DNA from 2 places in the Streptomyces sp. NPDC002577 genome. Region 2 is predicted to be linked to the other one. Evidence: riboswitches for the same ligand, from Rfam matches in the RefSeq annotation. Region 2 holds a riboswitch; the other holds the start of a gene.

Region 1 (4,205 bases), on a different contig from region 2:
CCACGCCCTGTGGCTCGCCCACTACAACGCGTCCGCCGGGTCCCTGCCCGCGGGCTGGCAGTACTGGACCTTCTGGCAGCACGACAACAGCGGCAGCCTGCCGGGTGACCAGAATCTCTTCAACGGCTCGATGACGGCGCTGCGGAGGTTCGCCCGGGGATAGTCAGGGGGCATGCGGGGACGGTCCGAGCGCGGCGGAACGCGCGGTTCCGCCGAAATTCCGGGCTTTCCCCGACCTTCATGATCGACTGCGCTGCCACTCCAAACGGAACCGGAGTGGCAGCACACCAGTTAGGGCCACCCTGCAGCCCCACCCAGTTCATCTTCCGTTCACTCAGGTTGCCTACGGTCCACTTGCCAATGACGTCAAACAGAAGCCTGGGTAAATGGAACACATCACGCTTCTCCTCGGGATCGTGATCGTCACCGCTCTCGTGTTCGATTTCACGAACGGTTTCCACGACACAGCCAACGCGATGGCGACGACCATCTCGACAGGCGCTCTGCGACCGAAGACGGCGGTGGCCATGTCCGCCGCACTGAACCTCGTCGGAGCCTTCCTCTCCGTGGAGGTCGCCAAGACGATCTCCGGCGGCATCATCAACGAAGAAGGCATCAGAACCGAGGTGATCTTCGCGGCGCTCGTCGGCGCGATCCTCTGGAATCTGCTGACCTGGCTTCTGGGCCTCCCCTCCAGCTCGTCCCACGCCCTCTTCGGCGGCCTGATCGGCGCCGCCGTGATGTCCGCCGGCTGGTCGTCGGTCAACGGCAGCACCGTCGTCACCAAGGTGCTGATACCGGCCGTCGCCGCGCCGGTCGTCGCCGGCGTCGCCGCGATGCTGGCCACCCGTCTGACGTACCGCATAGGCAGCCGCGCCGACGACAAGGCGACGGCCCCCGGCTACCGCGCCGGACAGATCGCCTCCGCGGGCCTCGTCTCCCTCGCCCACGGCACCAACGACGCGCAGAAGACCATGGGCATCATCACGCTGGCCCTGGTCACGGGCGGTGTCCTCTCCCCGGGCTCCAACCCGCCGGTCTGGGTCATCCTCTCCGCCGGCCTCGCCATCGCGATGGGCACCTACCTGGGCGGCTGGCGCATCATCCGCACCATGGGCAAGGGCCTGACCGACCTTGCGCCGCCGCAGGGCTTCGCCGCGCAGACCAGCGCCGCGACGGTCATCCTCGCCTCCTCCCACCTCGGCTTCTCCCTCTCCACCACCCAGTCCTGCTCGGGTGCCGTGATGGGCGCGGGCATCGGCCGCAAGGGCGCCGTGGTCCGCTGGTCGACCGCGACCCGCATGTTCGTCGCCTGGTGCCTGACGCTGCCGGCCGCCGGGCTCGTCGGCGCGGCCGCCGAGTTCCTCACGAAGCAGGGCACGTGGGGCGTCATCCTCACCGGTGCGCTGCTGGTCGTCGGGGCCGGTGTGATCTGGGCGCTGTCGCGCCGCCAGCCGGTCACCCAGGACAACGTCAACGACGTCAGCGACGGCCGCGCCGCCGACGACAGCACCGGCCCCGCCGGGGACGTCGACGCAGCGACCGAGGGCGCCCTCCCTGCCGCGCTCGACGGCGACCTGAAGGCCACCATCCCGGCACCGCCCGGCGCCTCGCCGGAGCCCGCCAAGACCGCATCGGTGTAAGGAAAGAGCAGCATGAAGATCGACTGGGCAGCTCTCGGCTCCGTCTTCGGAGTCAGCCTCGTGGTCACCGTGGCCCTCGTGGGCCTGTTCACCCTGGGCATCGTCGGCCTCTCCAAGCGGCAGCGGGCGACGGAGCAGGGCGACTCCGCGGCCCTCGCGGTCAGCGGCGCGTACGCGTGCTTCGCGCTCTGCGCGGCGGCCGTCGGGTACGGGATCTATCTGATCGTCGCCTGACGGCAATCGGCTTGGGCCTTTGTGTGGGGTGCGGGACGCAGGAGCGTCCCGCACCCCACACGCATGCCCGCCCCAGGTGTGTGCGGCACGGCACACGCCCGTGTGTGGCCCTTCGCACACTCTCCCGTCGCAGGTCAAGTGCGAGTTGACGGGCCTTCGGGGGGCGTGGTGGACTTCCGGAGCCATATACGGCGGCAGGAGAGGAAGCCGGTGCGAATCCGGCGCGGTCCCGCCACTGTCACCGGGGAGCGCTCCCCCACACGGAAGTCACGGCCCGTACGGACGGGTTGGAAGGCCGGGGGAAGCGTAGATCCGGGAGCCAGGAGACTCTCACCGCCGGTCACGTCGAACCAGGGCGCGGACCCTGAGTGAGGACATATCGCCATGCGCGACTGCCCGTTGCCCGATGTGTTGAGAAGTACGAGGAATCTTCCAGGCGTATCGGCGGGCTGACCCCATGCCTTCGGCCGATCCGATGCATCCGGCTGGTTCCACGCATGCCGAACGTGCCGGACGCGGACGTGTCTTCGCATACGGCGCCGCCGCCGGCCTCCTGGCCGACCTGCTCCTCGGCGATCCGCGCCGGGGCCATCCGGTCGCCGCGTTCGGCCGCGCCGCGGCCGCCGTGGAGCGTGCGCTGTGGCGGGACCACCGCGGATGGGGCGCGCTGCAGACCGCGGTGTGCGCCGGGGGCGCGACCGCTCTCGCCGCGCTGGCCGCCCGTTCCGTACGCACCTCCCGTACCGCCTCCGTCGCGCTGACCGCCGCCGCGACCTGGGCCGTGGTCGGCGGCACCTCGCTGGGCCGCGAGGCGCGGGCCGTCGGCGGGGCGCTGGCCGCCGGGGACGTCGAGGGCGCACGGGAGCGGCTGCCGCATCTGTGCGGACGCGATCCACAGGCGCTGGACGCCGATGGCATCGCGCGGGCCGTGGTCGAGTCCGTCGCCGAGAACACGTCGGACGCCGTGGTGGGTGCGCTCGTCTGGGGTGCGGTGGGCGGTGTGCCGGGCCTTGTGGGGTTCCGGGCCGTCAACACGCTGGACGCGATGGTGGGGCACAAGTCGCCCAGGCACCGGCGGTACGGGTGGGCTTCCGCGCGGCTCGACGACGTCGCGGGGTGGCCGGGGGCGCGGCTCACCGCTGTGCTCGCCGCGGTTGCCGGGGGCGACCCGCGGGGGGCCGTGCGGACTTGGCATGCGGATGCCGCCAAGCATCCGAGCCCCAACGCCGGGGTCGTCGAGGCCTCGTTCGCGGGGGCGCTCGGCGTACGGCTCGGCGGGACACTTTCGTACGGCGGAAAAGTCGAGCACCGGCCTGTGCTCAACGGCTCCGGGCGAGCCGTTGAGGTGGCCGACATCGAGCGGGCCGTGCGGCTTTCCCGGCGGGTTGGCTGGCTTGCCCTCGGCGTGAGCGCCGCGGGAGCACTGGTGCGCGGGCAGGCCTCCGCGCGTACGAGACGCGGAGGGAACTCATGAGCGGTGGCGGGCTGTTGGTGGCCGGGACCACCTCCGATGCCGGGAAGAGTGTCGTCACCGCCGGGATCTGCCGGTGGCTCGTGCGGCAGGGGGTCAAGGTCGCGCCCTTCAAGGGGCAGAACATGTCCCTGAACTCGTTCGTCACGCGGGAGGGTGCCGAGATCGGGCGGGCGCAGGCCATGCAGGCGCAGGCGGCGCGCGTCGAGCCGACGGCGCTCATGAACCCCGTGCTGCTCAAGCCCGGCAGCGACCGCAGCAGCCAGGTCGTGCTCATGGGCAAGCCGGTCGGTGAGCTGAGTGCCCGCGGCTACCACGGCGGCCGTCAGGAGGCCCTGCTCGGCACCGTCCTGGAGTGCCTGGAGGAGTTGCGGGGCACGTATGACGCGGTGATCTGTGAGGGGGCGGGCAGCCCCGCCGAGATCAATCTGCGGCGCACGGACATCGTCAACATGGGCATCGCGCGGGCCGCGCGGCTGCCGGTCGTCGTCGTGGGCGACATCGACCGGGGAGGGGTCTTCGCGTCGTTCTTCGGTACGGTCGCGCTACTCAGCCCCGAGGACCAGGCGCTGATCGCCGGGTTCCTGGTGAACAAGTTCCGCGGGGACGTGTCCCTCCTCGAGCCGGGACTCGACATGCTGCACCAGCTCACGGGCCGCCATACGCTCGGTGTGCTGCCGTTCCGGCACGGTCTCGGGATCGACGAGGAGGACGGGCTGCGGGTCTCGCTCCGCGGGTCGGTCCGGGAGTCCGCGGTGGCTCCCCCCGTCGGCGACGACGTGCTGCGGGTCGCCGTGTGCGCGATCCCGCTGATGTCCAACTTCACGGACGTGGACGCACTCGCCGCCGAACCGGGT
Region 2 (4,205 bases):
ATCCGCCCGTCCTGGAGAAGGCTCGCGACGTTGACCTGGTCCGGGTCGGCGAGGAGGGCGTTGAGCTTGTTCTGCTCGGTGACGGGCATGCCGAGGCCGCGGTCCTCGACCTCGACGGCAAGACCGGAGGTGACCTCGCCGACACGCAGCAGGACCTGGGTTCCCGGGGCGGAGAACGCGGTGGCGTTCTCGACGAGTTCGGCGAGCAGGTGGATGACGTCGGCGACGGCGTGCCCGCGCAGGTTGCCGTCGATGGGCGGCACGAGCTTGACGCGCGAGTATTGCTCGACCTCCGCGATGGCCGAGCGCAGGACTTCGGTCATGGAGACGGGGTTGGTCCACTGGCGGCGGGAGACCGCGCCACCGAGCACGGCGAGGTTCTCGGCGTGCCGGCGGGTGCGGGTGGCCAGATGGTCGACGTGGAAGAGGCGCTTGAGCAGTTCGGGGTCCTCGACCTCGTGCTCCAGGTCGTCGAGGATCGTGATCTCGCGGTGCACGAGCGACTGGAGCCGTCGCGCGAGATTGACGAAGACCTCGACCTTCTGCTCGCTTCCGGCCTGGCTGGAGAGCTGGGCGGCCTTGACCACGGAGGCCACGGCCACGTCGTGGGCGCGGGAGAGTTCGTCGGCGAGCTGGGCGAAGTCGTCGTCCTTCGGGGCGGCCTGGGCAGGAGTACGCCGAGCCGGCGGTGGCCCGTCTCCCCTGCGCAGCGCCTCTACGACGTCACGCAGGTCGGACTGGCTTCGAGCGGCTGTGCGGCGCAGGACACCGATGCGGTCGCGGACGGTCCTCGCGGCACGATCGGCCGCGACGGCGGCGATCACGATCCCCGCCAGTGTGACCCCGACGGCTCCGGAGAGCACGGCCCACAGCGTGGGGCTCGGCGCGACACCCGTCGATCGGACGGTGAACAGCACGGCGGCGCACGCGCTCAGGGCGACCGCGACGGGGGGCAGTACCGCGATACGGAGCAGCTGCGGCCGTATGGGCAGCTGCTGCGGCACGGCACGGCCGCCCGGATTGCCGTGCCGCCCGCCTTCACGGCGGTCTGCACGTGCGGCCGGTGCACGAAGGTGAGACATCAGCGTCCTCGTACGAATGCTTAAGGTGCGTCGGGGTGCGTGGGGGTACTTCGCGTTGCGTGGGGGTACGGCGGAGTGGTGCGGAGTGGGCGTGGTGCGCCTGCGCGCTCCGGCGTACGGCGCGACTCAGGCATGCGGCATCGCAGTGCCGTGCGTGAAGCCGGGCAGGGCCCTGCGTCGCGCCACGAACACTGACGGTAGTCGCCAACTCATCATGTGCGTCGGGCAGTTGACAAACTGGGGTGGGCAACGTCCCGCTCTGGTGTGACGCTTCGAGCGACAGTACGAAATTCAGACCGGACCGGCGTTCGCATCACGACACCACGTCCGCATGACGCTCAGCGGCATCCTGGGCCACGTACGACGAGACGGGCGCGGTCTCGTACGTCCCGACGCCCGTCGAACAGATCGCGGCGTTCATCGACAGCCTGGAACTCGTGGAGCGCCGACTGCGGAACGCCCTACCGGAACCGCCCTGCTGGTCACACGCTTGATGCCGACCAGGACCTGGTAGCGCTCTCGTCCGGCGAACTCCGCCATGTCCCAGACCGCCGGGCGTCCTGCCTCTGCACACAGGTGCAGGACCTGTCCCTCGCTCGACCACACCCCGACGTGCGCGCCGTACGCATCGTCCGTGGCGTTGAACAGCAGCAGATCCAGCGGCCGCGCCTTCGGAACGCGGATCGTGGACCGCGTATCGCTCCACAGGTCACTCGAACGCACATCTGGCGGAGCCAGGCCGAAGTGCCGGAGCACCTCGTAGGCGAACAGCTGGCAGTTCGCGCCCGCCGCCAAGCCGGGCCGTCGCGCCACGGCCGGCGACCCCGGAAAGCGGTGGCCCACGTAGGGAACGCTCCAGAGCGAGGACGGGAGTTGGTCGAGCACCGGCCCTCCCCACGGACCACTAGGGCAGAAGGCGGCAGTTCAGTCGGCGTCGGTCATGCAGTGTGTCAACAGGTCGGCGGTGACCGGATCCACCACTCGGTAGCGGACGACGCGTCCCTCCTTCTCGCCTGCCACGATGCCGGCGGCGCGGAGCAGGCGCAGGGCCTGCGACACGGCCGGGTCGTTCATACCGGTCGCGACCGCGAGGTCGGAGACGGCGAGGGGCCCCGTCTGCTGCAGGGCCAGCAGGAGAGCGAGGCGCCCGGGGTCGGCGAGCAGCGAGAAGCGCTCGGCCCAGGCGCGTACGCGGCGGGGCTCACCGATGGCAGCGATGGCGTCGCAGACCCGGTGGCCGTCGATGGTCCGGCGGTCGGCGCGCTCGGCGGGAACTAGATGCATGGGGTCATCTTTCCAGGAAGCCGAATGTGACATTGCATACCTGCGTAGCTGTGCAGCTATGCAGGAGCGGGCCTCCGCCTCTACGGTGGTGAGGCCGTGGTGTTCGGGAAGACCGGTGAAAACCCTGAGGAGTTGGCGGGGTTCAGGCCGGAGCGGCCCTCGCCACTGTGATCGGGGAGTTTCCGTCCCAGTTGAGAACGGTCACTGTCCGCCGCAAGGCGGGTGGGAAGGCCGGGGCGGACACGGCGACCCGTAAGCCAGGAGACCGGCCACGGCATCTCACGAAGTGATCCACGAGGTGCTGGAGCGTGACCGAATGACCCTGCCCACCGGGCCTGCCACTTTTCACTGGCGACGCGAGGACACCGTCCGTACCGCCGGACTCCTGGCGGTGATCGCCGCCCTCCATGTCGTCGCCTTCGGCGTACTGTTCCTGCTCGTCGTGCCGGAGCACTACGAGGTCGGTTCCAAGGTGTTCGGCATCGGGCTGGGGGTGACCGCTTACACGCTGGGCATGCGGCACGCCTTCGACGCCGATCACATCGCCGCGATCGACAACACCACCCGCAAGCTGATGGCCGACGGCAAACGGCCGGTGTCGGTGGGCTTCTGGTTCGCGCTCGGCCACTCGAGCGTGGTCGTCGTCCTGACCGCGCTGGTCGCGGGCGGCACACAGCTCGCCGGCGCCCTCATGAACGACGACTCCCGCACCCATCAGGCCCTCGGCGTCGTCGGAACGACCATCTCCGGAACCTTCCTCTATCTCATCGCGGCGCTCAACCTCGTGGCGCTCGTCGGCATCCTGCGGGTCTTCCGGGCGATGCGCTCCGGTACGTACGACGAGGTCGAACTCGAACAGCACCTGGACTCACGGGGATTCATGAACCGCATCCTCGGCCGCTTCACCAAGTCCATCACACGCCCTGGGCAGATGTTCCCGCTCGGCTTCCTCTTCGGCCTCGGCTTCGACACCGCCAGCGAGGTCACCCTGATGGTGATGGCGGGCAGCGGCGCCGCGGCCGGACTGCCCTGGTACGCGATCCTCTGCCTGCCCCTGCTGTTCGCCGCCGGTATGAGCCTGTTCGACACCCTCGACGGCACCTTCATGAACTTCGCATACCAGTGGGCCTTCTCCAACCCCGTACGCAAGGTGTTCTACAACCTCACCATCACCGGCCTGTCCATCGCCGTCGCCTTCCTCATCGGCACGATCGAACTGGTCGGCGTGCTGCACGAAAAGCTCGACCTCGGCGACGCCGTGACCGGCTGGATCGCCGGACTCGACCTGGACAACGTCGGGTTCATCATCGTCGGCCTGTTCATCGTCGTGTGGGCCGCCGCGCTCGCGTACTGGCGGCTGGCCAAAGTGGAGCAGCGGTGGGCGGTCCACTCCGTCGAGGGCGGCTGACCTCGACGGAGCGGACCGCTCCGCTGCCGGACGCCTCGCGGGGGCCGGTTCCCTACTGGTTCTCTACTGGGACCGGGACCCCGCGCCGCGGCCTCGGGCGACCGCGTAGGCCGCCCCTGCCAGGCCCAGGACGCCCACGACCAGACCGGCGATGCCGAGGCCGCGGGCGGTCGAGTCACTGGTGTCCGAGGCGGCCGGCTGGGAGCTCCCGGAATTCTTCGAGCTCGCCGGCGACGTGGTCGCGGTGCCGCCTTCCTCGGTGCCCTTGGCGGTGAGCTTCAGCACCGGCGCCGGGTTCTCCGGCTCGTCGCCGCCCTGTTCGGTCTGCTCGATCCAGCGGGCGATCTTTCCGTCGGAGTACGTCTGCAGGGTCTTGAAGGTCAGCTGATCGGTGTCGTCGGGCAGCTGGCCGAAGGCGACGTCGAAGTCCT

What was found. A riboswitch is a leader RNA that binds a small molecule or an ion and turns the genes downstream of it on or off. The one in region 2 is predicted to bind cobalamin.
Region 1: linked by a shared signal. The riboswitch ahead of ACWD4J_RS03250 (cobalamin biosynthesis protein) and the one ahead of ACWD4J_RS18760 (HoxN/HupN/NixA family nickel/cobalt transporter) in region 2 are both predicted to bind cobalamin.

Annotation. Positions count from the first base shown of each region.
Region 1 is NZ_JBSFWK010000001.1:719,332-723,536, reverse strand. It holds gene ACWD4J_RS03265 (lysozyme) at 1-163, shown strand, start outside; gene ACWD4J_RS03260 (anion permease) at 387-1,643, shown strand; gene ACWD4J_RS03255 (hypothetical protein) at 1,656-1,877, shown strand; cobalamin riboswitch at 2,078-2,207, shown strand; gene ACWD4J_RS03250 (cobalamin biosynthesis protein) at 2,353-3,351, shown strand; gene ACWD4J_RS03245 (cobyric acid synthase) at 3,348-4,205, shown strand, end outside.
Region 2 is NZ_JBSFWK010000012.1:121,728-125,932, forward strand. It holds gene ACWD4J_RS18745 (ATP-binding protein) at 1-1,082, opposite strand, end outside; gene ACWD4J_RS18750 (hydrolase) at 1,500-1,967, opposite strand; gene ACWD4J_RS18755 (ArsR/SmtB family transcription factor) at 2,007-2,366, opposite strand; cobalamin riboswitch at 2,447-2,654, shown strand; gene ACWD4J_RS18760 (HoxN/HupN/NixA family nickel/cobalt transporter) at 2,683-3,774, shown strand; gene ACWD4J_RS18765 (YcnI family protein) at 3,838-4,205, opposite strand, start outside.